Regions from separate parts of the Streptomyces purpurascens genome, predicted to be linked through region 4. Evidence: riboswitches for the same ligand, from Rfam matches in the RefSeq annotation. Region 4 holds a riboswitch; each other region holds the start of a gene.
The links. A riboswitch is a leader RNA that binds a small molecule or an ion and turns the genes downstream of it on or off. The one in region 4 is predicted to bind cyclic di-AMP.
Positions count from the first base shown of each region.

Region 1: it holds a riboswitch for cyclic di-AMP, as region 4 does, so the genes downstream of both, OHU35_RS06270 (C40 family peptidase) here and OHU35_RS25455 (LysM peptidoglycan-binding domain-containing protein) in region 4, are expected to answer to the same signal.
Region 2: it holds a riboswitch for cyclic di-AMP, as region 4 does, so the genes downstream of both, OHU35_RS36370 (LysM peptidoglycan-binding domain-containing M23 family metallopeptidase) here and OHU35_RS25455 (LysM peptidoglycan-binding domain-containing protein) in region 4, are expected to answer to the same signal.
Region 3: it holds a riboswitch for cyclic di-AMP, as region 4 does, so the genes downstream of both, OHU35_RS26405 (C40 family peptidase) here and OHU35_RS25455 (LysM peptidoglycan-binding domain-containing protein) in region 4, are expected to answer to the same signal.

Region 1 is NZ_CP108341.1:1,380,086-1,387,289, reverse strand. It holds gene OHU35_RS06305 (adenosylmethionine--8-amino-7-oxononanoate transaminase) at 1-340, opposite strand, end outside; gene bioB (biotin synthase BioB) at 348-1,520, opposite strand; gene OHU35_RS06295 (8-amino-7-oxononanoate synthase) at 1,671-2,798, shown strand; gene OHU35_RS06290 (DUF397 domain-containing protein) at 2,880-3,110, opposite strand; gene OHU35_RS06285 (helix-turn-helix transcriptional regulator) at 3,121-3,981, opposite strand; gene OHU35_RS06280 (ATP-binding protein) at 4,195-4,653, shown strand; gene OHU35_RS06275 (DUF6328 family protein) at 4,737-5,348, opposite strand; gene OHU35_RS06270 (C40 family peptidase) at 5,432-5,905, opposite strand; cyclic di-AMP (ydaO/yuaA leader) riboswitch at 5,909-6,121, opposite strand; gene OHU35_RS06265 (hypothetical protein) at 6,467-6,775, opposite strand; gene OHU35_RS06260 (ATP-dependent Clp protease proteolytic subunit) at 6,783-7,204, opposite strand, start outside.
Region 2 is NZ_CP108341.1:7,999,652-8,006,855, forward strand. It holds gene OHU35_RS36345 (aspartate aminotransferase family protein) at 1-892, shown strand, start outside; gene OHU35_RS36350 (helix-turn-helix domain-containing protein) at 965-1,621, shown strand; gene OHU35_RS36355 (DUF6126 family protein) at 1,618-1,737, shown strand; gene OHU35_RS36360 (tyrosine-protein phosphatase) at 1,760-2,557, opposite strand; gene OHU35_RS36365 (alpha-galactosidase) at 2,737-4,812, shown strand; cyclic di-AMP (ydaO/yuaA leader) riboswitch at 5,131-5,291, shown strand; gene OHU35_RS36370 (LysM peptidoglycan-binding domain-containing M23 family metallopeptidase) at 5,296-6,219, shown strand; gene OHU35_RS36375 (DUF6250 domain-containing protein) at 6,393-7,109, shown strand.
Region 3 is NZ_CP108341.1:5,755,296-5,762,499, reverse strand. It holds gene pcrA (DNA helicase PcrA) at 1-597, opposite strand, end outside; cyclic di-AMP (ydaO/yuaA leader) riboswitch at 902-1,059, shown strand; gene OHU35_RS26405 (C40 family peptidase) at 1,068-2,252, shown strand; gene OHU35_RS26400 (hypothetical protein) at 2,330-3,346, shown strand; gene OHU35_RS26395 (hypothetical protein) at 3,324-3,677, opposite strand; gene OHU35_RS26390 (NlpC/P60 family protein) at 4,100-5,167, shown strand; gene OHU35_RS26385 (response regulator transcription factor) at 5,191-5,934, opposite strand; gene OHU35_RS26380 (PspC domain-containing protein) at 5,931-7,204, opposite strand, start outside.
Region 4 is NZ_CP108341.1:5,569,491-5,576,694, reverse strand. It holds gene OHU35_RS25470 (ABC transporter ATP-binding protein) at 1-207, opposite strand, end outside; gene OHU35_RS25465 (LolA family protein) at 287-1,510, opposite strand; gene OHU35_RS25460 (polyprenyl synthetase family protein) at 1,753-2,763, opposite strand; cyclic di-AMP (ydaO/yuaA leader) riboswitch at 3,265-3,441, shown strand; gene OHU35_RS25455 (LysM peptidoglycan-binding domain-containing protein) at 3,447-4,220, shown strand; gene OHU35_RS25450 (HAD family hydrolase) at 4,184-5,032, opposite strand; gene OHU35_RS25445 (GNAT family N-acetyltransferase) at 5,219-6,289, shown strand; gene OHU35_RS25440 (glycosyltransferase family 2 protein) at 6,331-7,204, shown strand, end outside.

The DNA of each region.
Region 1 (7,204 bases), 4.2 Mb from region 4:
CGAGGAAGACGTGCTCGAGGCCGTCGGGTGACATGTCGACAAGGAGCTTCGCCAGTCGTACGGCGGGCTCGTGGGTGAGCCCGCCGAACATCACATGGCTCATGCGCTCCAGTTGCCCGCGCGCCGCCTCGTTGAGCACCGGGTGGTTGTAGCCGTGGATCGCCGACCACCAGGACGACATGCCGTCGACCAGCTCTCCCGAGCCGTCGGCGAGGCGCAGCCGCACCCCGCTCGCCGACTCCACGACGAGCGGTTCCTGCCGTCCGGGCATCGGGCCGTACGGATGCCACACATGCCGCCGGTCGAGCTCCAGCAGCTCGGGCACCGTCAGCTCGGGCACCGTCCGCTCAGGCATTGGGCGCGAGGTCCGTTCCGGCGCCCCGGCGGCGGACGGCGACCAGGTCGGTACGGGCATCGGCGGCCGTACGGGGCTCGGCGGCCTCCGGGGCGGCGTCGGAACCGCAGCCTCCGCCACCCTCGGAGCCGCAGACCCCGCCGCCGTCGTGGCAGCCGCCGGACCGGTGCTCGGGCAGCGTCACCTGGTCGGTGCCCTCCACCTCGAACCCGGCGTCCGCGATCATCTCGAGGTCGGCCTTGCCCGCCTGGCCCTCGGTGGTCAGGTAGTCGCCGAGGAAGATCGAGTTGGCCAGGTGCAGGGCGACCGGCTGCATCGAGCGCAGATGGACCTCCCGGCCGCCCGCGATGCGCACCTCGACGTCCGGGCACACGAAGCGCACCATCGCCAGGATCCTGAGGCAGCGCTGCGGGGTGAGGTTCCACTCCTTGGCCAGCGGGGTGCCTTCGACCGGGATCAGGAAGTTGACCGGAACCGAGTCCGGGTCCAGCTCGCGCAGCGAGTAGACGACGTCCACCAGGTCCTCGTCCGACTCGCCCATGCCGGCGATCAGCCCGGAGCAGGCGGAGAGGCCTGCCGCGTGGGCCTTCTCGACCGTGTCCACGCGGTCGGCGTAGGTGTGCGTGGTCGTGATCTCCCCGTACGTCGCCTCGGACGTGTTGAGGTTGTGGTTGTAGGCGTCGGCACCCGCCTCGCGCAGCCGCTCGGCCTGCCCGTCGGAGAGCAGGCCGAGGCAGGCGCACACCTCGACGCCCTCGTTGTTGTCCTTGATGGCCTTGATCGTGTCGGAGACCCGGTCCACGTCCCGGTCGGTCGGACCGCGCCCGCTGGCCACCAGGCACACGCGCTTGGCGCCCCCGGCCACACCGGCAGCCGCCGCGTCGGAGGCCTGGTCGGGTTTGAGCCAGGTGTACTTCAGGATGCCGGCCTGGGAGCCGAGCCGCTGCGAACAGTAGGAGCAGTCCTCGGGACACAGGCCGGACTTCAGGTTGACGAGATAGTTGAGTTTCACCCGTCGGCCGAACCAGTGCCGGCGCACCTTCCCGGCCGCGGCCACCACATCGAGCAGGTCGTCGTCGGACGTCGCGAGGACGGCAAGTGCCTCTTCACGGGTCGGCAGCTCGCGCCGAAGCCCCTTGTCCACCAGCGTGTTCAGCAGGTCCATGAGAGCCGATCCTGTCCTACGGACCCGCTCCGGGCCAAGGAGAGTTCGTACAACAGAGTCGCTTCGAGGTGTGGGTATTGCCACATACTGACCTGCTGGTGGTCCCGCTAGTGTCTGTGCACTGCCTACAAATTTCCCGGAGGACCACCCATGGCGTTCGGCTGGATCGACGAGCAGGCGCGGGTGCGCCGCCGCGCCGGACTCGTACGGACTCTGCGCCCCCGTCCGGCAGCTTCGCCGCTCCTCGATCTGGCGAGCAACGACTACCTGGGGCTGTCCCGGCACCCCGAGGTCACCGAGGGCGCGGCCCGTGCCGCGCGGGTCTGGGGCGGCGGCTCCACCGGCTCCCGGCTCGTCACCGGCAGCACCGAGCTGCACGCGGAACTGGAACGGGAACTGGCCGAATTCTGCGGTGTCGAGGCGGCCCTCGTCTTCTCCTCCGGCTACGCGGCCAACCTCGCGGCGGTCACCGCGCTGGCCCCGCACGGCTCTCTGATCGTCTCCGACGCGGGCAACCACGCCTCGCTCATCGACGGCTGCCGGCTGGCCCGTGGCACGACCCAGGTGGTGGCGCACGCCGAGCCGGACGCCGTGCGCAAGGCCCTCTCGACACACGAGGGCGCGGCGATCACGGTCTCCGACACGGTCTTCTCGGTCGACGGCGACGCGGCCCCGCTCGCGGCCCTCGCCGCGGCCTGCCGGGAGCACGGTGCCGGGCTGGTGGTCGACGACGCCCACGGCCTGGGCGTCCTCGGCGACGGCGGCCGCGGCGCCCCGCACGCGGCGGGGCTGGCGGGCGCCGACGACGTCGGCGTCACGGTCACGCTGTCCAAGTCGCTCGGCAGCCAGGGCGGAGCCGTCCTCGGCCCCGCCCGGGTGATCGACCACCTGGTCAACGCGGCACGGACGTTCATCTTCGACACGGGACTCGCCCCCGCGGCGGCGGGGGCGGCCCTGTCGGCCCTGCGGCTGCTGCGCCGCGAACCGGAGCGGGCGGCACGGGCCCGCGCGGTGGCGAGCGAACTGCACGCACGCCTGACCGCCGCGGGTCTGGAAGCGGTACGTCCGGACGCCGCGGTGGTCTCGGTGCGTGCGCCCTCTCCCGAGGACGCCGTGCGCTGGGCGGCCGAATGCCGCGCGGCGGGCCTGGCCGTGGGCTGCTTCCGTCCTCCTTCCGTGCCCGACGGCATCTCACGACTCAGGCTGACCGCCCGCGCGGACCTGACCGGGGAACAGATCGAACGCGCTGTACGGCTGATCGGGGAGACGCGGCCATGAGTCGGCGTGACACGGCCGTGCGTCACACGATGACGGACTGAACGATGGCGGACTGAACGATGGCGGGCTGATCAGAAACGGTCAGATGCGGTCGACCGCGGCCGTGAACTCCGCCCAGCTCCCCGGTGAGAAGAGCAGCGCGGGCCCGGCCGGGTCCTTGGAGTCGCGCACGGCGAGCAGTCCGGCCCAGGGCGGGGTGTCCGGACACGCGGTCTCGACGCAGTTGTTCGCGCCGGTGCTGTAGCTGCTGCGCAACCACCGCACACCGTGCAGTTCGATGCTTGAGGGGACATGACGAGGCAGTGCACGCATAGGTGCCTCCTTACGCGCCGGCGGCTGTCCCGGCGATGTAATCCAACGAGTCCTCGGGCGAAAGGGCGTGGATCTGAAGGGCGTTGAAGGCCTCCGTGTAGGCCTGGAGGTCTTCTTTCCGCTCGAGGTAGAGGCTACTCGTCAAGTGGTCGAGAACAACAACGTTCAGATCAGAAGTGCTCGAAAATGAGAAGACAACGAAAGGGCCGGTGACGCCGATGTGTGCCCCGGCGGCGAACGGCAGTACCTGGAGCCGCACTTGGGGCAGGCGCGCCGCCTCGACCAGCCGCTCCAGCTGCCGGGCCATGACCCCGGGCCCGCCCACCTCCCGCCGCAGCACGGCCTCGTCCAGGACGGCGCTCAGTTCCAGCGGCGGATCCGCGCGCAGCACGTCCTGGCGGGCCAGTCGCACCTCGACCAGCGTGTCGAGCCGGTCCTCCGACAGCCCCTCCACCGCGGCCTTCGTCACCGCACGCGCGTACTCGGGCGTCTGGAGCAGCCCCGGGACGACGGTGGTCTCCAGCGTGCGCATCGCGGTGGCCTGGGACTCCAGGCTGATGAAGTCCCGGTAGGTCGGCGGCAGCACCCCGCGGTAGGCGTGCCACCAGTGGTGCCGGCCGCCCCCGTCGTCGGACTCCGCCAACACCAGGAGCAGCTCGCGAAGTTGGGAGTCTTCCACACCGTAGGCGTCGAGAAGTAACCGCACATCGGCCGGTTTCACCCCGCTCGTGCCCGTCTCGATCCGGCTGACCTTGGACTGGTGCCAGCCCACCAGCTGGGCCGCCTCACCGCTGGTGAGACCCGCCGAGGTGCGCAGCGCGCGCAGTTCGGCGCCCAGTTTCCGGCGGCGCACCGCGGGACCGTGCTGCATGGGCTTCTCCTTACTCCTTCCGAGCCACCCCAATACGGTCTCGCGTCGTAGAGTTCACCGCTTTGGGCGACAGATATATGCATATCTTGGTGGATCGCCGCCCTTCGCGGGTGTTCTGGTGGCACTCTGGCGGCGAAGCACCAGTCCGGGACCGTACTCGAACCATCCGCTCCGTGTCGGACTGCGGTCCCGTGGGAAAGGGACGACGTCGCCATGGCAGACCATTTGGAAACATCCGTCACTCTGCCGAGCGATCCCGCCTCGGTCTCCGCAGCGCGTGCCTACGTGGTGGACACGCTGGCGGAGTGGGGCCTGCCGGCGGACACGGAAGTGTCCGACACCGTCCGGCTGATCATCTCCGAGCTCGCCACCAACGCCGTCCAGCACACCTTCGGGCAGTCACCCACGTTCACGGTGGACGTCGTGCTCGACCGCGACGAACGGCTGCGCGTCGGTGTCACGGACAGCCACCCACGGCTCCCCAGACGGCTCCCCGCCGCCGTCCAGCAGGACAACGGCCGCGGACTGGTCATCATCCGCTGGCTGACCGCCGAATGCGGCGGCAGGCTCAGGATCCGCCCCACCCGTGAGGGCGGCAAGACCATCTCCGTCGAACTTCCGTGGACCGTCCCGGCCCAGCCCATGACGGCGGCGGGACAGCAGGAGCCGTAAGCCTCACCGCGGCACGCCGGCCCCGAGCGCGCGCACCCCCACCGGCGTGACCGACGTCCGCGCCGCCCTCTCCCCAAAGCCTGTCACCGCCGCCGCAGCGACGCCTCTCGGCGCGACGCTCCTCCCCGACGCGGTGCGGGGATCCTGACGGCGCCAGGGCGCGCCGCCTTCTCGACAGCGGGCTCCGGTTCCCCGCAGCCGCCGTTCGTCGCCTGCCGCAGCCCCGCCCGCCGCACCAGCCGGGGGAGCAGGCCCCACAGGCCGACGCAGACCAGGAAGGTCGCCGCCCCCGCGGCGATCCCGCCGGCCCGGCCGGTCGTCACGTCCACCACCAGCAGCACGGACCCGCTGAAAGCGAACACCAGCACGATCAGGCCGGTCGTGGCCAGTCGTGAGGAGACCTGCACGATGCGGGGCTTCGCGCCCTGCTGGAAGAGCGAGCGGTGCAGCGCGGCCGGCGCGGTGAACAGCGCCGCGGCCAGGACCGCCAGCAGCAGCGTGCTGACGTAGGTGACGCGCTGGGCCGTGTCGAGGGACGAGAAGCGCGAGGTGAAGGCGAGCGACAGCAGGAAGGCGAACAGGATCTGTACGCCCGTCTGGGTGACCCGCAGTTCCTGGAGCAGCTCGACGAAGTTGCGGTCGGCGCGCTGCAGTGGCGTCTCGCCGCGTGCGGTGCAGGGACTGTGCTCGGCCATGACGCGACGAGTAACCACTTGAGCCCGTGTCACGCTCCCGGCGTGCGGCGGCGCGTCTCAGGCGTCGCCGCACGCCGGGTGGGTCACTTCACGCGCCCGTACCAGACGCTCTTGGTCCAGATCTTCTGCAGCCGCACCACGTCCCCGCTCTTCGGGGAGTGCCAGAGCTTGTTCTTACCCGCGTAGATACCGACGTGGTACACGTTCCGGCCCGAGTGGAAGAACACCAGGTCTCCCGCCTTGCGGTTCTGGGCGGAGATGTGGCGGGTCTTGTTGTACTGCTGGGCGGCCGTGCGCGGCAGCTTCTTGCCGGCCTTCTTGAACGAGTACAGCGTGAGGCCCGAGCAGTCGAAGCGGTGCGGGCCGGTGGCGCCGTACTTGTAGGGCGATCCCTTCTTCGAGGCCGCTATCTGGAGTGCCTTGGTCGCCGGCGTGGCTGCCGCTGCCTCGGAGGAGAAGCCGGGGGCCACGATCGAGCCGCCCACGGCGGCGATGGTGAGGGCCGAGGCCGTACCGGCCCGGACCATGAGCGACGGGACACGATTGAGCGCAGTCATGCGCAACCCTTCGTCAGCCGCCTGTGAAGGATGACCTGTCGGATTCGGGCTGGCGAAGTTGCCCGGCCGCTGACGCGGCTTCACCCCAAGGGCTGCTCGGGACCGGTCATGGCGTGACCGTCCCGGCGACCCGTCGTGCTTGGGTCCTCCACTCCTGCCGATCCACTCCTGTCGACCGGTCATCCAGGCGGCGGCAGGACTCGGCGTCCGCCCGGATCGCCCCGCCGCTGTGGCGGGGGCTTGTCGTCAGTCAGGGATCTTGACTGATGGTTGTCATGAAATCCCAACGGAACCGGGGATTTGTGTTGTTACTCACCACTCACCCGTTCGGGTGGACACGTCTGTGTTCGAGTCGGTGTCCACCGTGCCGCGCACCGCCCGACCAGCGATGGAATGTCCCATTCCGCCCCTCCGTCGTGCGCGTCGCGCAACCGTGACGGTCCAAAAATTGGTGCCCCGTCTACTCCGAACAGCGGTACGTCGTTTGGCCCGTTTCGACTCAGGCCCGGACGCCGCGTCGACGGAGCGAGCGTCCGGGCCGCTGGATCCGCCGGCTCCGTGTCAACCGACGGACTCCGGGGGCAGGGTGACACGGGCGGTCCGGCGCTCGCCGTCCAGCACCCGCAGGGCCCGGGCCAGTGTGTCGGCGTGCAGTTCCGTCTCGCCCCGCTGGTGCATCAGGGCCAGCGCGTCGCGCAGCGCGGTCGCCTTGCCGACCAGGGCCTGGGCGGCGCGCAGTCCGCGGTAGGTGTCGCCGTGCAGCGCCGGGTTGATCCGGCCGAGCAGGTCCACGACCTCCAGGTAACGGTCGATCAACTCCGCCTCCGCTCGGGTCAGGGCGGGCAGCGGAGGCAGTTCGGGCGGCAGCACCGGCGGCTCACCTTCCGGTCGGCGCGGCCATGGTGGCCTTGCGGTTGGGGACGATCCGGTCCACCAGGCCGTACTCCACCGCCTCCTGGGCGGTGAGGATCTTGTCCCGCTCGATGTCCTCGCTCACCTGCTCCCGGGTGCGGCCGGTGTGCCGCGCGAGCATCTCCTCCATACGGGTCCGGATCCGCATCAGCTCGTCGGCCTGGATCGCCAGATCGCTGGCCTGTCCCTGGACCGGCTCGGGCAGGGCGGGCTGATGGATCACCAGGCGCGCGTCCGGCAGCATGGATCGCTTGCCCGGCGTGCCCGCCGCCAGCAGCACCGTGGCGGCCGCCCCGGCCTGGCCCAGGCAGACCGTCTCCACGTCGCAGGTGACGTAGCGCATCGTGTCGTAGAGGGCCGTCATCGCGTGGAACGCGCCGCCGGGGG
Region 2 (7,204 bases), 2.4 Mb from region 4:
CGAGTCCGGCTTCCGCGACGGCTTCGCCCCGCTGCTGCCCGACACGGCCGTACCGCTCGGCGACCTCGACGCGCTGGCACGGGAGCTGAAGAAGGGCGACGTCGCCGCCCTGATCGTCGAGCCGATCCAGGGCAAGGGCGTGCTGGCGGCCCCGCCCGGTTATCTGCTCGCCGCCCAGGAGCTGCTGCACCGGCACAAGGCGCTGCTCATCGCCGACGAGGTGCAGACCGGCCTCGGCCGGACCGGCGACTTCTACGGCTACCAGCACGAGGACGGCGTGGAACCCGACCTGGTGTGCGTGGCCAAGGCGCTCTCCGGCGGCTACGTACCGGTCGGCGCCACGCTCGGCAAGGACTGGATCTTCAAGAAGGTCTACTCGTCCATGGACCGGGTCCTGGTCCACTCGGCGAGCTTCGGGTCCAACGCGCAGGCCATGGCGGCGGGCCTTGCGGTGCTGTCGGTGATGGAGAACGAGCAGGTCGTGGCCAACGTCCGTGCCACCGGAGAACAGCTCAGGTCCCGGCTGGCGGCACTGACGGACCGGTACGAGATGCTCGCCGACGTCCGCGGCCGGGGCCTGATGATCGGCATCGAGTTCGGCCGCCCGAAGTCGCTGAAGCTGCGCAGCCGCTGGGCCATGCTCCAGGCCGCGCGCAAGGGACTGTTCGCGCAGATGGTCGTCGTACCGCTGCTCCAGCGGCACCGGATCCTCACCCAGGTCTCCGGCGACCACATGGAGGTGATCAAGCTGATCCCGCCGCTGATCATCGGCGAGCGGGAGGTGGACCGCTTCGTCGACGCCTTCACCGCCGTGATGGACGACGCGCACAACGGCGGTCTGGTGTGGGACTTCGGGAAGACCCTGGTCAAGCAGGCGGTGGCCAACCGCTAGGCGCGGGTTTGCGGGTTTTGCCTCTGAGGCAAGAAAGTTGCCGCTGAGGCAAGCCTCCGGCTGAATGGAGGCATGAGTTCCTCCGAGACCGAGCGGTCCGGGTCCTCCGGGTCCTCCGGGTCCGACTCGCCGGCCGAACAGTCCGGCGCGCTGCCCGCCGTCGCCCCGCAACTGCGCGCGCTGCGGCGCCAGGCCTCCCTGACCCTGGAGGCCGCGGCCCGCGCCGCCGGGCTGTCGCCCGCCCACCTCTCCCGTCTGGAGACCGGGCAGCGCCAGCCCTCGCTGCCGATGCTGCTCGCGCTCGCCCGCGTCTACGGTACGACCGTCTCCGAACTGCTCGGTGAGACGGTCGCCGGCCGGGACGCCGTCGTTCGCGCGGCCGACATGGAACCGACCACGGCGGGCGGCTGGACGTACTGGCAGGCCGGCGCCTCCGGGCGCGGGATGCAGGCCCTGCGCGTCCATGTGCCGTACGGCTCCCAGGGCGACATCGTGCGCGTCCACCCGGGCGAGGAGTGGCTCCATGTGCTGCGGGGCCGGCTGCGGCTGCGCCTCGGGGACGCCACCCACCGGCTGGCGCCCGGCGACAGCGCCCACTTCGACTCGCTCACCCCGCACCGGATCGCCGCCGAGGACCAGGACGGCGTCGAGCTGCTCTTCGTCCACACCCTGATGCAGAGCCCGACGGCCACCCTGTGCCTGGGCCCCACCCCTGGAGACACGCCGTGAAGGACATGGAGGAGAAGTTCCCCCGCGCCCTGTGGGTGCGCCTGCTCGTCTACCTCGTCGTGGGACACCTCTTCGCGGCCTTCGTGTACCTGCTGTTCGAGCTGGGGGCCAAGTAGCCCGCCGGGGCCGTGCCGTCCGTCAGTCGAGCAGTCGCTCACGCAGGCTCTCGCGGGTCTCCGGAGCTATCTCGAGGCCCTTCTCCAGATAGGCTTCGACGCCGCCCCAGGTCTCCTCGATGGTGTCGAAGGCCGCCGTCAGATACTCGGCGCGCGCGTCGAACAGGGGGCTGAGCAGCTCCATGACCTCGGGGGAGTAGGCCGAGTCGGCGGAGCCGCTGCGCCGCACCTTGTAGCGGCGGTGCTTGGCGTTCGACTTCAGGTAGTCCTCGACGATCGCCTCGCGCTCTACGCCCACCGCGAGCAGCGTCACCGCGACCGACAGGCCCGCGCGGTCCTTGCCCGCCGCGCAGTGCATCAGCGCGGGGACGCTGTCCTCGGCGAGCGCGTGCAGCACCTTCGAGTGCTCGGCGGTGCGGTGCTTGATGATCGTGCGGTAGGAGGCGATCATCCGGCCCGCGCCCTTGCCGTCCGAGAGGATCGCCCGCAGCTGCTCCAGGTCGCCGTCGCGGACCAGCTTCCAGAACTCGGCGCCGTCGGCGGGGTCGCTCAGCGGCAGGTTCACATTGCGCACGCCCGGCAGCTCGACATCCGGCCCCTCGAGCTTCTGGTCGGCCTCGTTGCGGAAGTCGAAGATCGTGTGCAGGCCCAGGCCGGTCAGGAAGGCGGCGTCCTCACCGGTCGCGTGCGCGAGGTGGCCGCTGCGGAACAGCACTCCCTGCCGCACCCGCCGTCCGTCCACGGTCGGCAGTCCGCCCACATCGCGAAAGTTGCGCACTGCGGCCAGCTCGGGTTCGGTCGAGGGGACCTGCTGTGTCACGGGGGCTCCTCCCAATCGGCGCCGCCGGCGCGGCTCGTCGACGGGCACCACCCGACGATACGACATGCCTGCCTGGGGCAATGAGTTGTCCACAGGCGTTGCCGGGAGCCCCCGAAGCCCTTGATGATGTTCGTGCCTGGTCGCACCTGGTCGGGCTTGTTCGAATCTGTGAGGCTTTGATGCTGGAGATCTCCGAAGACGGTCGTACATGGGTGCTCTCGGGGCCGGCCAGCAGTTACGCCGTCCATGTCACCGACCGGGACGAACTGCTGCACCTGCACTGGGGTGCCCGGATCGGCCTCGCCGACGCCGAGGCCCTGGCCGTCCGGCCGCTGCCCGACTACTGGGCCTTCGAGTCCCCGCTCGACGGGCGCGAGGAGTACCCGGTCGAGGGCGGCCCCCGCTTCGCCAGGCCCGCCCTGTCCGTGCGCACCGCCGAGCGGCGCGGCACCGAGTGGACCTACGAGGGCCATGACACCGAGGACGGCGAGCTGCGGCTCCGCTTCCGCGACGGAGACCTGGCCGTCACGCTGCACTACCGGATGCGCTCCTCGGCCGATGTCGTCGAGCGCTGGGTGACCCTGGAGAACCACGGACCGGCCGTCGAGGTGCTGCGCGCCGACTCCGCCACCTGGACCCTGCCCGACCGCGACACCTGGCGGCTGTCCCAGCTGCACGGCCGCTGGGGCGCAGAGTCCCGGCTGGCGCGCTCCGCCCTCACCTACGGCGAGAAGGTCATCGGCAGCCGCCGCGGCCACACCTCCCACCAGCATCTGCCGTGGGTCGCGCTCGACACCGACGCGACCGAGGAGCGCGGGGAGGTCTACGGCTGCGCCCTGGGCTGGTCCGGGTCCTGGCGGATCGCGGTCGCCCAACTCCCGGACGCGCGCGTGCAGATCACCGGCGGGGCCGGGTACGACGACTCGGGCCTGCTGATGCTCGGCACGGGCGAGTCGTACACGACCCCCGTCTTCGCCGGGCTCTGGAGCGACGGCGGCTTCGGCGGGGCGAGCCGCGCCTGGCACGCCTACCAGCGGACCCACATCGTCCCGGACGCGGACCGGGACCGGCCGGTGCTGTTCAACTCCTGGGAGGCCACCGAGTTCGACATCTCGGAGGAGCAGCAGCGGGCGCTCGCCGAGCGGGCCGCCGGGATGGGCGTGGAGCTGTTCGTGGTCGACGACGGCTGGTTCGGGTCCCGGACCAGCGACCGGGCCGGGCTCGGTGACTGGACGCCCAATCCCGACCGCTTCCCGGGCGGGCTGAAGCCGCTCGCCGACCATGTGCGCGGTCTCGGCATGCGGTTCGGGATCTGGGTCGAGCCGGAGATGGTCAACGCGGACAGCGACCTGTACCGCGCGCACCCCGACTGGGTGCAGTACCAACCAGGACGAAAGCGGACGGAATTCCGCAATCAGCTCGTGCTGAACCTCGCCCGCGAGGACGTCCAGGAGTACCTGTGGGAGCAGCTCGACGGGCTGCTCTCCAGCGCGCCGATCGACTACGTCAAGTGGGACTTCAACCGCTGCTTCACCGACGCCGGCTGGCCGGACGACCCCTACCCGCAGCGGCTCTGGGTCGACCACGTCCGCGCTCTGTACGCCCTGCTGGACCGGCTGCGGGCGGCCCACCCCGGGGTGGCCTTCGAGTCCTGCTCGGGCGGCGGCGGCCGGATCGACCTCGGGGTGCTGGGCCGCACGGACCAGGTGTGGACCTCCGACAACACCGACCCGCTCGACCGGCTCGCCATCCAGCACGGCTTCAGCCAGATCCATCCGGCCCGGGTCATGGCCGCCTGGGTCACCGACAGCCCGAACGCCATGCTCAACCAGCGGGCCAGCTCCCTGCGGTTCCGGTTCGTCAGTGCCATGGCCGGGGTGCTCGGGGTGGGCGGCGACCTCACGCGGTGGACGGCGGAGGAGCTCGCCGAGGCGCGGGAGTGGGTGGGGCTCTACAAGGAGATCCGGCCCGTGGTGCAGCGCGGCGACCTGTACCGGCTGCGGCCCCCGGAGGGCGGCCTGAGCGCGGTGCAGTACGTCCTCGGTGACGAGACCGTCGTCCTCGCCTGGCTCCAGGCGCAGCGCTACGGCGAGCCCGTTCCGGCGCTCCGGCTGCGGGACCTCGACCCGACAGCAGCGTACGAATGCCTCGAAACGGGCGAAGTTCACCGAGGGGCCGTACTGGCACATCACGGGCTGCGAGTCGGTCTGCGCGGGGACCTGGATGCCGCGGTCGTCCGCCTTAAGCGCAAGTAGCCGTTCTGTCCGAATAGGGCGAATAAGGCACTTAAGGTGTTTCGGCATAACGTGCCCCGATCGTAAAGGAGATGAGGTCGGGGTGCGTGACCATCGTCATATTCGTGACGATGTGTTGTCGTCATGTTCACGTAATTCTTGCGTTATTCAGGGGCATTGAGGAAAAACAGAGATCGGAAATCCACGCTCGGTGACGGGAAATGTGCCGACGCGTCAAGAAAAACGCCCTCACAGGCAACCGCAAGCTTGTCCCATTGCGTCTCGGTCGCTTACGTTCCACACCAATCCGGACGGACGCCTAATCCTGCCGCCGCCCGGAGCCCGCACACACTGACCCGTGTATGGCAGGAGCGGGGGACCCACAGGTACGACGCCTGTTCCGGTTCCCGGAACGGCTTGGGGTTCAGCCGCACTTCGGCGCGGCCGGGCATCTCCAGCCCGCACCCGACAGCTCACCTCGCAGGCGCCGGAGAGGAATTCGCCATGCCCGCGAAGGGTAAGCATCGCCGCCCGAAGTCCCAGCGGTTCACCCGCTCCATCGCCGTCGCCGGAACCGGCGGGGCCGCCCTCGCCCTTCCGCTCATGGGGGCCGCCGGCGCCCACGCCGCGACCCCGCAGTCGGCTCCGGAAAAGGCCGTCCAGTCCGCTCCGGCCGCCGAGAAGAAGGCCGCCGAAAAGGCCACGGGCGCCCACACGTACACCGTGAAGGCCGGCGACTATCTCGCGAAGATCGCCGACGACCAGAACGTCAGCGGCGGCTGGAAGAAGCTCTACGCCGACAACCGTGACGCGGTCGGTGCCGATCCGTCGCTGATCCACCCGGGCCTGAAGCTCTCGGTCGGCAAGAAGGCGGCGGGCGAGCCCAAGACGCAGTCGTCCGCGCCCAAGGCGGCCGAGAAGCCGAAGGCGTCGGCTGAGAAGTCGTCCGCCTCCGAGTCCTCCTCGAAGGCCGGCACCGCCGCGAAGCCGGCCGCCGCAAAGCCGGCCGCCGAGGCCTCCGGCTTCAGCCTCCCGGTGGACGGCGCCGCCGTCGGCACCCCGTACCACATGTCCGGCAGCATGTGGTCCAGCGGCTACCACACCGGTGTCGACTTCGTCGTCCCGACCGGCACCTCGCTCAAGGCCGTCGGCGCGGGCACGGTCGTCTCCGCCGGCTGGGGCGGCGCGTACGGCAACCAGGTCGTCATTCAGCTCGAGGACGGCAAGTACGCGCAGTACGCCCACCTCTCCTCGCTCTCCGTCTCGGCCGGCCAGACCGTGACCGCCGGGCAGCAGATCGGTCTGTCCGGTGCGACCGGCAACGTGACCGGACCGCACCTGCACTTCGAGATCCGCACCACGCCGGACTACGGCTCGGACGTGGACCCGGTCGCCTACCTGCGCTCGCACGGCGTCTCCGTGGGCTGACCGATCGCACGACCACCTGCCTGACACGCGGCCGAAGGCCGGACCCCGATCCCCGGGTCCGGCCTTCGGTGTGTGCGCGGCCGCCGATCGGCTCAAGGGATCGACAGGATGCGGCAGTTGGGACACAGTGATCCCGTCGTGAGTGCAAGCGCTTTCTGAAGGAGCTGTGTCCCGTGCCGACCACCCGGAGAACGTTCGGAGCCATGACGGCCGGAGCCGCCCTGGCCGCCCTCGCCCCGGCGGCGACCGCGAGCGCCGCGCCCCGTCACCGCCGCCTGATCGCCCACGACGACTTCTGCCACGGTCTCGCCCAGTGGGTGACCGAACTCCAGGGCGGCGGCACGGTCACCGCCTCGCGCGGTGTCCTGGACATCGACGTGCCGAGCGGAGCGACCGTCTGGTTCCGACGGCGCCTCGAAGGGCCGTACGTCCTCGAGTACACGGCCACGCCCGTCTCCGAGGGCGGGGTCAACGACCGGGTCTCGGACCTCAACAACTTCTGGAACGCGACCGACGTCCGCTCCCCGGACGACCTCTTCGCGACGCCGCGTGGCGGGGCGCTGGAGGAGTACGACCACCTGACGACGTACTACGCCGGGTACGGCGCCAACTACAACACCACGACCCGGTTGCGGCGTTACGTCGGCCAGGCCGGTGTGCGTCCCCTGATCTACGACTACACCGAGCCGCTGCTGGTCCCGGGCGAGCCGAACCGGGTCCGGATCGTCTCCGACGGGTCGACGGTGCGCTGGTGGAACAACGGGCGGCTCGTCTTCGACTACACCGACCCACAGCCGTACACCAGCGGGCACTTCGCCTTCCGGACCGTGTGGAGCCACTTCCGGATCACGGGCTTCCGGGTCTGGCGACTGACCCCGCAACATCCCTGAGGGGCGGCCTATTCCGGAGTTGGCGAACACTTTAGGAGTGGCTTATCTCACCGCCCGTCAACCCCTTCCTACGGTCGCGTAGGTCACATTCGAGG
Region 3 (7,204 bases), 190 kb from region 4:
GCGCTTGGGGTCGAGGTCCAGGTCGCGGCAGACCAGGGCCATCAGGCGCTTGGAGTCGGCGGCGTCGTAGATCGAGAAGCTCGACGTGAAGCCGAGCCTCTTGCTCTCCCGGCGCAGGATGCGCACGCAGGCACTGTGGAACGTCATCACCCACATGGCGTTCGCGCGCGGGCCGACGAGCTGCTCGACGCGCTCCTTCATCTCGCCGGCGGCCTTGTTGGTGAAGGTGATGGCGAGGATCTGGCCCGGGTGGACGTCCCGCTCGGCGAGGAGGTGGGCGATGCGGTGCGTGAGCACGCGGGTCTTGCCGGAGCCGGCGCCGGCCACGATGAGCAGCGGGGAGCCGGAGTGCACGACGGCGGCGCGCTGGTTGTCGTTCAGCCCCTCCAGGAGCGCGGCGGCGTCCACCGGCGGGCGCGCGGCGCCGTCCCGGTAGTAGGCGTCGCGGTCCGGCGGCACGTCGAACTTCCCGCCGAACAGATCGTCCGGAACGTGCTCCGATCCGTGATCGTCCTCGGGCGGCGGCGGGGGCTCGTCCGCGGGGCCCCGCTGGGCCTGGAGGTCCGCCAGGAAGCTGTCGTCAAAGAGGCTGCTCATCGCTCTCCGAGTCTAGGGCGCCCCACTGACAGCCCGCCGCCGCCCTGAGAACATCGCCGAAAGGACCCCCCTGTCACCCTCCAGGTCCACGCGATCACAGGCCGCTATGGCCTTCACAATTACGTGCGAATGGTGACCAACCCCCCTCGATTGATCACTCTCGGCGACGTTCATGAGCAAGGTCACGGAAATGTATCGGGCATATCACCCTTCAACCTTCACAAGGGCCACACGAGTTGGCTACCGTGCGAGGAGGCCACACGACCCCCACCGGCGAACGTCGCCGGGCCGCGTGGCCTCCGCCGAGTCCGGCGTGCCGCAGCGGCAGCCAGAGCCGGGGACCCACCGAGACCCCGGGGTGAATCGGCCCGACTCCCTTTCCGGAGAAGGCCGTAGGGCAACCCTTCCGAAGCATCCGCCCGAACCCGACAGCTAACCCGGTAGGCGGAGCATGGAAGGAGTCGCCTCCCTTGGCGTCGCACCGCAAGTCGCGTCCTACGGGTTCGCGCGTGGCAGGCATACGGACCCCCGCCCTCGCAACGGCGGCCCTCACCTCCGTGGCCCTGCTGTCCCAGTCGGCCAACGCCGCCCCCGAGGCCGACGACAAGCCCAGCCTCGAGGAAGTCGAGAAAAAGGTCGACGACCTCTACCGCCAGGCGGGGTCCGCGACCGAGAAGTACAACGGGGCCAAGGAGAAGACCGCCAAGCAGCGCAAGCGCGTCGACACCCTCCTCGACGACGTCGCCCAGCGCACCCAGAAGCTGAACGAGGCGCGGGAGGAGCTGGGCACCTTCGCCGCCGCCCAGTACCGCACCGGCGCCTCCGCCCCGGACACCGCCACGTTCCTGCTCGCGGACACCCCGCAGGACTACTTCGACCAGACCCAGCTGATGGACCGGATGACCGGCCGTCAGAAGGTGGCGGTCGACGACTACATCACCCAGCAGTCAGAGACGATGGAGAAGCGTCAGGAGGCCGCCGAGAGCCTCGAGACGCTCACCGAGTCACAGGGTGACCTGAAGACGGCCAAGGCGACCGTCCAGAGGAAGCTCGCCGACGCGCGCGAACTGCTGTCGAAGCTGACCGCCGAGGAGAAGGCGCGGCTCGCGGCGATCGAGAAGGAGAAGCAGCAGGAGGCCGCCCGCAAGGCCGCCGAGCTGGCCCGGCAGCAGGCCGAACAGCAGAAGGAGCGGGAGCAGGAGGCCGCCCAGCAGCAGGGCAGCGGCTCCTCCTCGGCGGGTTCGTCCTCGTCCGCGGGGTCGTCCTCGTCGTCCACCGCGCCCGACTCCTCGTACGCCACCAAGGCCGACAAGGCGCTCGCCTTCGCCCGCGCCCAGATCGGCAAGCCGTACGTCTGGGGCGCCACCGGCCCCGGCTCCTACGACTGCTCCGGCATCACCCAGGCCGCCTGGAAGGCCGCCGGGGTGACCCTGCCGCGGACGACGTACGACCAGGTCAACGCCGGCACCACGGTCCCCCTGGCCGACGCCCGGCCCGGTGACCTGGTCTTCTTCTACGACGATGTCACCCACGTCGGCATCTACATCGGCAACGGCATGATGATCCACGCTCCGAAGCCCGGCACGTACGTGCGCGAGGAGTCGATCTACTACGACGGCGAGTCGTCGATCCACAGCGTGGTGCGGCCGGCCTGACCGGTCTCGCACGTTTTTGGGGCCCCGCGCGCGTGCCCTGGCCGGTAACGCGCGCGGGGCCTCCTAGCATCGGCCGTATGCCCGGCACCTCCCCTTCTGTCACCTGGTGGGCGCAGCGTGCTCCGGCGGCCAGTGCCGCCGTGCTGGCGACCGGCACCCTGTCGGTCGGTCTGGATCTGTCGGGGTACGAGGTCCTCTCGCACATCACCCTCGGCCTGGCCTGCGCGGCCTGGCTGATGTTCGCCGCGGACTTCACCCGGCGGCTGCTGCGGGCCGGGACCAGGTGGCGGGCGTATGCGCGCAGGCCGGGCGTCCTCGAGAGCGTGACGACGGCCGCCCTCACCACCGTGGCGGCGACGGCCGTCCTGGGGACCGCCTTCTCGGCGGCCGGCTCCCAGGCTCTGGCCGTGACGCTGCTGGTGCTCGCCGTACTGCTCTGGCCGGTGCCGCTCGTCCTCGTCCCGCAGGGCGGGGAGCGGCGCAAGCCCGGGACGGTGTTCGCGCGCTGCATGGCCACGCAGGGGCTCGCCGTGCTCGGCGCCACGCTGGCCGCGGCCGAGTCGGAGGCCTGGTTCGCGCACGCGGCTCTGGTGCTGTTCTGGCTGGGGCTGGTGCTGTACGTCCTCGCCCTGGTCCGTTTCGATGTGCGGCAGGTGGCCGGGGGGACCGGCGATCACTGGCTCGCGGGCGGGGCGCTCGCCCTCTCGGCGCTCGCCGGGGCGCGGCTGCTCAGCGCCGACAGCGCGCGCCTGTACCTGTGGAACGAGGACGACCGGGACGTCCTGCGCACCGTCACCGTCGTGCTGCTCGTGCTCGCACTGGTCTGCTACGCCGTCCTGCTCGCCGCCGAGTTCCTGTGGCCCCGGCCCCGCCATGACGTCCGCCGCTGGGCGACCGTGTTCACCTGGGCCAAGACGGGGACGGCGGCCCTGGCCGTCGCCGTCGCCCTCGACGTCTCCTGGCTCGACGGGTTCGGGGAGGCGCTGTTGTGGATCGCGGTCGCGGCGTGGCTCGTGGCCGCCGCCTGGACGGCGGCCTCGGCCCGTTCCGGGCTGCTCCCCGGGCGCCCGGTCAGGTCCAGAGCACGGCGATGAAGATGTTCGCCGTGGTCAGCAGCCCGACCAGGCCGAACAGGCCCTTGTCCACCTTCTCGTCGTCCCGTTTCACGTAGACCAGGCCGAGGATCACGATCAGGAGGGCCAGCTTCACGCCGATCTTGATGTTGTTCACGGACTGGTCGTCGGCCTGGTTGAGGCCGACCAGGATCACACCGGTGACCAGCATCGTCAGCGCGCCGTGCAGCATCGCCGGGGTGTAGCGGGCGGTGCCCTCGCCTATCGCCTTCATCTGGGTGAGAAAGCCGCCCAGGAGCGAGGCGATGCCGATGATGTGGAGGCCGACGAAGAGGTGGATGAGTACGTCCATGAGGCCGGAGCCTAATCAGGGGGTCCGATCCGCCCGACACCGGCCCACCGATGCATAAATGCGCCCCATAGCACCCGATCACCGTCACTCGCCCATGATTCGACGCATCGGTCATCACGCTGAGTTAAGGCGACGGCGTCACGGCGGGATCGCGGTCGCATACGGTCACCGTCGGTCCTCTCGGAACAGTTCCGCGCACCGGCCACGGGCCCGCCATGGCGAGGTTTAGCGTCCTCCCCCAGGTGACCGGCTCCCCACCGCCGCCCGGGCCAGGGGCGGCAGTCGGGCACCACCGCCAGAAGGTCGGCGGCGGCCCGCTTCCCCTGTGCGGGCCGTCGCCGGACGCGCAGGCCGCCCGTCCGCTCCCCACGGCGGCCGTCGCACGCACCCGGGCGGTCGCACGAAAGGACGTGGCTCCCAAGGTGGCAGCGCACCGCAAGCCCCGACAGCGCACCGCGAGCGGCAACACGGCCCGTACGGCCGCCACGATCGCGCTCGCCGGCGCGGCGACCGCGACGGGCTTCGACGGAACCGGGCACGCCGAACCGCAGCTCACCCCCGGCCAGGTCAAGGCCGAGGTGGACAAGCTGTACCAGGAGGCGGAGGTCGCCACCGAGAAGTACAACGGCGCGAAGGAGAAGGCCGACGCCGCCGGAGAGCGGATCAAGAAGCTCCAGGACCAGGCGGCCCGCAAGGAGGAACGGCTCAACTCGGCCCGCGACGCCCTGGGCTCGGTCGCCGCCGCGCAGTACCGGGACGGCGGCATCGACCCCGCCCTCCGGCTAGCCCTGTCCGACGATCCCGACCGGTACCTCGAGAACGCAGAGTTCGTGGAGCGGGCCGGCAACCGGCAGAAGTCCGCCGTCGCGGGAGTCCGCAAGCAGCTCCGGGAGATCGAGCAGCTGCGCGGGGCCGCCCACATCGAGCTGACGTCCCTGAAGTCGCGGCAGACGGAGCTGAAGCGGCACAAGAAGACGATCACCGGAAAGCTGGGCTCCGCACGGCAGCTGCTGTCCCGGCTCACCGCGCAGGAACGTGCCTCCCTAGGCGAAGGGCCGGGCACGAACCGCGCCTCACGCTCCTCGACGGGCCTCCGGGACACCCTGGCGGCCCCCGGGTCCGCCGGCTCGCAGGCGCCCAACGCCCGCGCGGCCGCAGCCGTCTCCTACGCCTACCAGAAGCTCGGCAGCCCCTACGTCTGGGGCGCGACCGGCCCGAACGCCTTCGACTGCTCGGGCCTCGTCCAGGCCGCGTACCGCTCCGCGGGCGTCTCGCTGCCCCGCACGACGTACTCCCAGATCGCCGCCGGCCGCCGCGTCTCCCGCTCCGAACTCCTCCCCGGTGACCTGGTCTTCTACTACGCCGGCATCAGCCACGTCGGCATCTACGTGGGCAACGGGCAAATGATCCACGCCCCGAACTCAGCGGCCCCGGTACGGGTCGCCCCGCTCGACGAGATGCCTTACGCGGGGGCGACGCGGGTGGTCTGACCGGGCCGACCCCGGGCCGCGGGTCACACCAGCCGTCGAGCCGTGGCCCACCGCGTCAGCTCGTGCCGGTTGGAGAGCTGGAGCTTGCGCAGGACCGCCGAGACATGCGACTCGACCGTCTTCACGGAGATGAACAGCTGCTTGGCTATCTCCTTGTACGCGTACCCCCGGGCGATGAGCCGCAGCACCTCGCGCTCGCGCTGGGTCAGCCGGTCCAGGTCCTCGTCGACCGGAGGCGCGTCCGTGGAGGCGAAGGCGTCGAGGACGAACCCGGCCAGCCGCGGGGAGAACACCGCGTCGCCCTCCTGGACGCGGAAGACGGAGTCGACGAGGTCCGTGCCGGTGATCGTCTTGGTGACGTACCCGCGGGCCCCGCCGCGGATCACGCCGATCACGTCCTCCGCCGCGTCCGACACGGACAGCGCGAGGAAGCGGACCGGCTGCTCGGCGTCGGCCATCAACGGGGCACAGCGGCGCAGCACTTCCACCCCGCCGCCGCCCGGGAGATGCACGTCGAGGAGGACCACCTCGGGCCGGGTCGCGGTGATGACCGTGACCGCCTGGTCGACGTCCGCGGCCTCGCCGACGACCTCGACACCGGTCTGCTCGGTCTGCCCGATCTCGGCCTGGACCCCCGTACGGAACATGCGGTGGTCGTCGACGAGGACCACGCGCACCCGACGCCCGACGGCGCCGCCGCCCGACTCCGCGGGCCCGGCCGCCTCCGCCGGTTCCGCCGTACCGTTCGCCTCGGTCGGGTCGCTCATGACGTCTTCTCCGCCCTCTCCATCTCCAGCTCGACCTCCGTGCCGCCGTCCGGCACCGCGCGCAGCCGCGCCGTGCCGCCGTGGCGCTCCATGCGGCCGATGATCGATTCTCTGACACCCATGCGGTCGGCGGGTATCGAGTCGAGGTCGAAGCCGGGGCCACGATCCCGGACGGACACGAAGACCGTCTTCCCCTCGACCTCGGCGTAGACCTGTACGGCTCCGCCCTCGCCACCGTACTTGGCGGCGTTCACCATTGCTTCCCGTGCGGCTTGCATCTGTGCGCCGATCCCCTCGTCGAGCGGGCAGTCCCCCACCACCACGACCTCGATGGGGACGCCGTGCTTGTCCTCCACCTCGGCCGCGTTGCGCCGCACGGCGTCGGCGAGCGTGGTGGGTTCGTCGGCCTCGTCCTTGCCGGTGCCCTCGGGCTTGTAGAGCCAGGTGCGCAGGTCGCGCTCCTGGGCGCGGGCGAGGCGGCGCACCTCGTTCGCGTTCTCCGCGTTGCGCTGGATCAGGGTGAGGGTGTGCAGCACCGAGTCGTGCACATGGGCGGCGACCTCCGCGCGCTCCTGGGCACGGATGCGCATCAGGCGCTCCTCGGAGAGGTCCTGCGTCATGCGCACCAGATACGGCCCGGCGAGGAGCGTTATCCCGACGAGGACCGCGAGGGCCGCCTGCAGGACGGAGCCGAGATGGGCGGCGGATCCCTGCATGACGAAGATGCCGGAGACGCCGGCCGTCACCAGCAGCACCCCGCCCCCCGCGCGCAGCAGCGTGACCGTGCGCCGGCGGCGGCCGACCTCGACCCAGCGGGCCCGGCGGGCGTTGTCCGCCTGCCGCCAGACCAGGGCGACACCCGCGCCGACGAGCACCGCCGGCCAGAGGTAGGCCCGGGCCCCGCCGCTGAGGTTCACATTGCCCACGAACACCAGGGCCACGGCGACCATGAGCAGCAGAGCCACTATCTGGCCCTTGTCGGGTTTGCGGGCGACGAGTCTGCGGCGGCCGTCGGGCGCGGTCTCCGAGGCGGCCGGCGGCTTCTGCGCGTCGACTCCGCCGACGCCGAGCGGGACGAAGAACCAGAACGCGGCGTACAGCAGCGCGCCGAGGCCGTCGGCCATGAACAGGCCGACGAACATGAGCCGCACCCAGACGACGGGCAGCCCGAGGTGCCCGGCGAGGCCTCGCGCCACGCCACCGAGCCAGCGTCCGTCACTGCTGCGGTAGAGCTTGCGCGGCGGCCGCGGTTCGGCGAGTGGCGCTGCTG
Region 4 (7,204 bases):
GGTGGTGGTCTTGCCGGAGCCGTTGGGCCCGAGGAAGCCGAAGACGCTGCCCGCCGGGACGGTCAGGTCGAGACCGTCGACGGCGAGCTGTCCGCCGCGGTAGCGCTTGGTGAGCGCGCGGGTGGCGATGACCGGTTCCCCGGCCGCGGCATCCGCGCCGCTCGGCTCCGGCACACGCTCGGGCTCCGTGGCGGACGGTTCGCCCATCGGCTTCCTCGTTCTCTCGACGTCCCGTGGTTCTCTCGACGCCCTGTGGTTCTCGCGACGTCCTGTAGCCGTTCGGGACTTAGTTGCCGGCGTCGGCCGCCTTCACGAGCGCGTCCTTGGTGACCAGGCCGACATAGACCTTGCCGTCGTCCGTGATCAGGGCGTTGACCAGGCGGGTCGAGAAGACCGTGCCCGAGCCGAACTTGCCGGTGACCTTGTCGCCGAGCGAGTTCACGAAGCCGCCGAGGTCACCGCCGGCCTCGCCGGAGGGCACGCCCTCGCCGCCGGTGTCGAAGGTGGCTATGGAGTTCCAGCCCTCGCCGATGGTCTTCATGCCGTCGAGGCCCTTGCCGAGGTCCTCCTCGGACTTCGGGAGGGACTTCGGGGCGTGCTCGCGCGCTTCGGCCTTGCCGGGCGCCTTCGGCTCCGAGGCCTTCTCCTCGGTGACCTTCGCACCCTTCGGCGGGGTGAAGTCGAAGGTCGACGCGGCCGGCTTGGCGAAGTCGACCTGGGTGAAGCCCGCGTCGACCACGGCGGAGCCACCGCTCGCCGGGGTCAGCGTGAACTTCAGCGGCGTGCCCGTCTTCGCGTCCACGGCGACGGTGATCGCACCGACCGTCGAGCCGGACTGCTTCGGCTTGATGAGCAGCTTGTAGGCGTCCCGGCCGGCGACCTGGGCGGTGCCGTCCACGGTCACGGAGGTCGTGTCGTCGGCGGCCTTGAGGGCCTCCTCGGCGAAGTCCTTCGGCGTGGCCGGCGGCCGCTGGTCCTTGCCGCTCTCGGAGGCCGTGCCGTGGTGGACCTCGTTCGACTTGCTGTCGTAGGCCCAGACGTCCTTGCCGTTGTGGACGATGCTGTACTCGGCGGCGTTCTCCAGCAGCGACAGCTTCTGCTTGTCCGGGCCGTCGGCCGCGACGCGCAGGGTGTGCGTGCCGGAGGCCAGTTCGGTGAGCTTGGCCGTCGGGTCGGCGGAGGAGCCGCCCCCGTCCGGGCTCGCGGCACCGGACATCAGGCTGCTCTCCAGCCCGCCGAGGTCCGGCAGCCCGAGGTCCGTGCTGATCTTCACGGTGCCGGACAGCTGCTGGACGTCCGACTTCGCGATCTTCTCGATGAGCTGCTGTGCGGTGATCTTCGGAAGGTCGGGGTCACCGGAGTCGGCGAGCGCGGGGACCAGCCCGATCGTCGCGGCCGCCACCCCCATCACCGTGACCGGTACGACGTACCGTGCGGCCTTGCGCCGTCCGGAACGTGGCTCGTCGACCTCCCCGGCGGTCGTGCTGTCGTCGGATGCGTACGGTGCCATGTGTGCCCTACCTCCGTGGTCGGCGGCGGCTGTCCGTGTCGTCCACGCACTCGTCCCTGAGCCGCCATTCTCACCCGAACAGGTGAGGAGTGGTGTTTTCCGTGGTGTCCATCTGACCAAATCGGCCAGGGAAATACGTCAGACCCCGGACTCAACTCCACGTACTGCTGGGGTATGACACGGAGGCGCGGCTCCTCCCCCGACCCGTAGGGGACGGGGGGCCGCTTCGGGCCGCTTCGGGGCTAGCCGGCCCGGTGCACCACCGCGTCGCACAGCTCCACGAGTGCCGTCTTCGCGGCGCACTCGGGCAGGGGGGCCAGCGCCGAGCGGGCGTCCTGGGCGTAGCGGACGGTGTCCTTCCGGGCCTGTTCCAGCGCCGGGTGGACCCGCAGCAGGCGCAGGGCCTCGGCGTGCCGTTCGTCGTCGGTGAGGTCGGAGTCCAGCAGCTCGCACAGGGCGATGTCGTCCGCGAGCCCGAGCCGGGCCGCCCGCTCGCGCAGCCGCAGCACCGGCATCGTGGGGATGCCCTCGCGCAGATCGGTGCCCGGCGTCTTGCCGGACTCGTGCGAGTCGGAGGCGATGTCCAGGACGTCGTCGGCGAGCTGGAAGGCGACGCCGAGCCGCTCGCCGTACTGGGTCAGCACGTCCACGGTCGTCTCGTCGGCACCGGACATCATCGCGCCGAACCGGCACGACACGGCCACCAGCGAACCGGTCTTGCCGCCCAGCACGTCCAGGTAGTGCTCGACGGGGTCGCGGCCGTCCTGCGGTCCGGCCGTCTCCAGGATCTGTCCGGTCACCAGCCGTTCGAACGCCTCGGCCTGCACCCGCACCGCCTCCGGACCGAGGTCGGCCAGGGTGTGCGAGGCACGGGCGAAGAGGAAGTCGCCGGTGAGGACCGCGACGGAGTTGCCCCAGCGGGTGTTCGCGCTCGCCACCCCGCGGCGCACCGTCGCCTCGTCCATCACGTCGTCGTGGTACAGCGTGGCCAGGTGGGTCAGCTCCACGACGACGGCCGACGGCACGATCCCGGGCGCGTACGGGTCACCGAACTGGGCGGAGAGCATCACGAGCAGCGGACGGAACCGCTTGCCGCCGGCCCGCACCAGGTGCTGGGCGGCCTCCGTGATGAAGGGCACCTCGCTCTTGGTGGCCTCGAACAAGCCTTCCTCGACAGCCGCCAACCCGGCCTGGACATCGGCTTCCAGAGCCTGGTCCCGCACGCTCAGCCCGAACGGCCCGACGTCGGTCACGAGGGGTCTCCTGTCTGCTGTGTCTGCCGGTGATTACGCGGATTGTCGATAGGTCGCTGCCATCACTCGAGTCAGCGTATCCGGTCACGTTTCGATCACCGCCAGCGCCCATGGTTACAGGCCGGGTGGTATCTGATCACGACCGTTATGTTTTCGATCAACTCATAAGAACAGACATTTATCGACTTACCAGGAGGTAGTGAGATATACACGATTTGCCATGATGATTGAGCAAATTCCCATTGGCGGGAATTGCCCCACAGGCTTGTGATCAGTGAGTTGAATCACGTTAACCCCTTTGCCGCCCCACCCCGGCATCGACCCGTACCCCCTTCAGCCGAACGCCAGTTGAGCCTTGGCTCTCGCAAAGGATCAAGCGGACCAAACACCCCCGACCAAGGTCAACCACGCGATATGTGACTCCGGTGCTTGTTCCCGACATGTGCTCTCGCATACGTTCCCGGCCTGTCCGGCGGACGCCGAATCCTGCCACCGCCCGGACCCCCACACGAACCGACTCACTCACGCAGGGCAGGAGCGGGGGACCCAGGTAAGTCGCCGGTCCGCACAGCGGCACGGCTCGGGGTGAAGCCGCGCACGGCAGTACACCGCCGTACGCGGCCGGGCACCTCCCGGCCCGAACCCGACAGCTCACCTCGCAGGCGCCGGAGAGGAATTTCGCCATGGCCGGACGAGGCAAGCACCGTCGCCCCAGAACCAACCCGCTCACCCGAGGTGTCGCCATCGCCGGCACCGGCGGAGCGGCACTCACCCTCCCGCTCCTCGGAGCCACCTACGCGAGCGCCGCCGAGGCGCCGCAGAGCGCACCCGTCGTCGCACAGTCCGTGCACCGGGCGGCCCAGCCCAAGTCGCTCACGTACACCGTGACCAAGGGCGACACCCTCTACCGCATCGCGGACAAGTACGACGTCTCGGGCGGCTGGAAGAAGCTGTACAAGGACAACCGCTCCGCCATCGGCGACGACCCGAAGCTGATCCACCCGGGCCTGAAGCTGAAGGTGTCGACGACCAAGGCGGCCGCCGCGAAGAAGGCGACCACGTCGTCCGCCCCCGCCAAGCCGGCCGCGAAGCCCGGTGGCGTCGCCAAGGCCACCCAGGCCTCCGCGAAGACCTACGCCAACAACCTCGACGGGTGGATCCGCGAGGCGCTGGACATCATGGCGCAGAAGGGCATTCCGGGGTCGTACGACGGCATCTACCGCAACGTCATGCGCGAGTCGTCCGGCAACCCCCAGGCGATCAACAACTGGGACTCGAACGCCGTCGCGGGCACCCCGTCCAAGGGCCTGCTCCAGACCATCGACCCGACCTTCCAGGCCTACCACGTGGACGGCACGTCGTGGGACCCGTACGACCCGGTCGCCAACATCACGGCGGCCTGCAACTACGCGGCCGACCGCTACGGCTCGATCGACAACGTCAACGGCCCGTACTGAGCCGTCCCGCCCAGCAGTCGCTCGAGGACGACGGCGATGCCGTCGTCCTCGTTCGACAGGGTGATCTCGTCGGCCACGGCCTTGAGTTCGGGATGGGCGTTCGCCATCGCGACGCCGTGGGCGGCCCAGTCGAACATCGGGATGTCGTTGGGCATGTCACCGAAGGCGATGGTGTCCGCCGGCCGCAGCCCCAGATGCTCGGCGGCCAGCGCCAGGCCCGTCGCCTTGGTGACACCGCACGGCTGGAGCTCGACCGTGCCGGGCCCCGACATCGTCACCGTCGCCAGTGAGCCGACCACCGAACGGGCCGTCGCCGCCAACTCGTCGTCCGTCAGGTAGGGGTGGCGCAGCAGCACCTTGCTGATCGGCTCGCCCCACAGATCGTCGCGCCGGTCGACCCGTACGGCCGGCAGGGTCGGGTGCGGCATCAGGTAGCCCGGCTCGATGAGCGTGAGGCCGTCGACTCCGTCCTGGTCGACCGCGGCGTACACCTGCCCCACCTCGGCCTCGATCTTGCCGAGCGCGGTCTCCGCCAGTTCCCGGTCCAGGGTGATGGACCACAGCAGCCGGTCCGCGCCCGCGTCGTACACCTGCGCGCCCTGCCCGCACACCGCGAGCCCCGTGCAGCGGAGGTCGTCGAGGAGCGGTCGCACACGCGGCGCCGGCCGGCCCGTCACCACGAGGTGCTGGGCACCGGTGTCCGCCACCCGCGCGAGCGCGGCGAGCGACCGGTCGGAGAGGGTGTCGTCGCCGCGCAGCAGCGTTCCGTCCAGGTCGGTGGCGATGAGTGAATATGCGATGGGTGCGGCCATGATCAGAGAATACGGACAGCGCGCCCCTTCGTTTCATCCCCCGGCGCACGCCGATTGCCCGGTTGAAGGCCTCTGTACCAGTTGGCAACAACATGGTCCGCTACCTACCGTCGGGGCCGTCTCGAGCGGTACCTTCCATGTGTCCAGGGGGGACTTGATCGGGGGGTCGGGTTGAGCAGTGGGCGCATTCGCGTGGCTGGGCCCGGGGAGCTCGGCGAAGGGGAAAAGGAGCGCTGGCGCGCACTGCGCGCTGCCTCCGAGGCACCGCGCAACCCTTTCATGGAGCCGGAGTTCACCGAAGCCGTCGGCCTGGTGAGGCCGCGGGCACGGGTCGCGGTGGTGTACGAGGGGCTGGAGCCGGTCGGCTTCCTGCCCTATGAACGGGGCCCGTTGGGGCAGGGCCGGGCGATCGGGCTCGGCGTCTCGGACGCGCAGGGGGCGATCCTGCGGCCGGGCCTGGACCTGGACACGGGCCGGCTCCTCAAGGCCTGCTCGGTGTCGAGCTTCGCCTTCGACAACCTGGAGGCCGAGCAGCGGCTGTTCGTCCGGTACGCGGCCGAGGAGCACGCCACCTACGTCGTCGACGTGGAGAAGGGCTACGAGACGTACGAGTCGGTGCTGCGCGCCCAGTCGCCGAAGTTCCTGAAGACCACCCTGGCCAAGGAGCGCAAGCTGGGCCGGCAGGTCGGCGAGCCGCGGTTCGTGTTCGACGAACGCGACCCGGCCGCGCTGCGCACCCTCATGGAGTGGAAGTCGGCGCAGTACCGCAGGACGGGCCGGCAGGACCGCTTCGCACGGGAGTGGATCACCCGGCTCGTGGGACGGCTGGCCCGGACCCGGGCACCGGAGTGCGCCGGCACGCTGTCCGTGCTGTACGCCGGGGAGCGGCCCGTCGCCGCGCACTTCGGACTGCGCTCGGCATCCGTCCTGGCCTGCTGGTTCCCGGCCTACGACCCGGAGTTCGCGAAGTACTCGCCGGGGCTGGTGCTGCACCTGCGCATGGCCGAGGCGGCGGCCGCCGAGGGCATCGGCATGCTCGACCTGGGGCGCGGCGCGGCGGAGTACAAGGACGCGCTGAGGACGGGTGAACTGCCCGTGTACGAGGGTGCGGTGACGCGGCCGGGGGCGGGCGCGGCGCTGCACTGGCTGAGCCGCGAGCCGGCGCGCCGCGCGCACAGTTTCGTCCGCGGCAGGCCGCGGCTCGCGGCGCTGGCCGCGCGGACCCTGAAGGGCGCGGCTCGGCTGCGCCGTACCTGAGCGCGAGTTCGTACCTGACACGAGTGGGGGGTGAGGGGCGCATGGCTCGTTCGTCGCGTGCGCGGGAGGAGATACGGCGGTTCCTGGACATCGGGGCGGTGCAGATCGCCGAGTTGGACCTCGACGGCGACGAGGCGGTGCTCAGCCCCGGTCCGGGAAGCCCGCCGGTGACGCACGGCGAGGTGTTCGTGCTGGTCCGCCGGGGTGGGCGGCCCGTGGGCACGCTGCTCGGGCGGGTACCGGAGGGGGCGGACGCGCAGGTGGTGCTGGCGGAGCGGGCGCGGGCGGAGTGCGCGCCCCTTCTTTCCGCGTGCGCGGAAGCCGGTGAGCCCAGTGAGCTTGGTGAGCCTCCGTACACCAGTGTCGTCGTCGCGACCCGGGAGCGGGCCGGGCAACTGACCCGTGCGCTGGACTCGCTGCTGGCGCAGGACCATCCGCGGTTCGAGATCGTCGTCGTCGACAACGCGCCCGTGACGGACGAGACGCGGGAACTGGTCGAGCGGAAGTACGCCGAGCGCGTGCGGTACGTGTGCGAGCGGGTGCCCGGCCTCGCGGTCGCGCACAACACGGGTCTCGCGGCCGTCCGGGGCGAGGTGGTCGCCTTCACCGACGACGACGTGGTCGCCGACCCGCGCTGGCTGACCGAGCTGACCGCGCCCTTCGCCGCCGACGCCGGACTCGGCTGCGCCACCGGGCTGATCCTGCCCGCGCGGCTGACGACCCCGGCCCAGGTGCTGCTGGAGAGCCACGGCGGCTTCGCGAAAGGCTTCACTCCAAGGACGTACGACCCGGCGCGTCCGCCGGGCGACGAACCACTGTTCCCGTTCACGGCGGGACGGTTCGGCTCCGGCGCCAACATGGCGTTCCGTACGGCGGTGCTGCGCTCCGTCGGCGGTTTCGACCCGGCCACCGGTG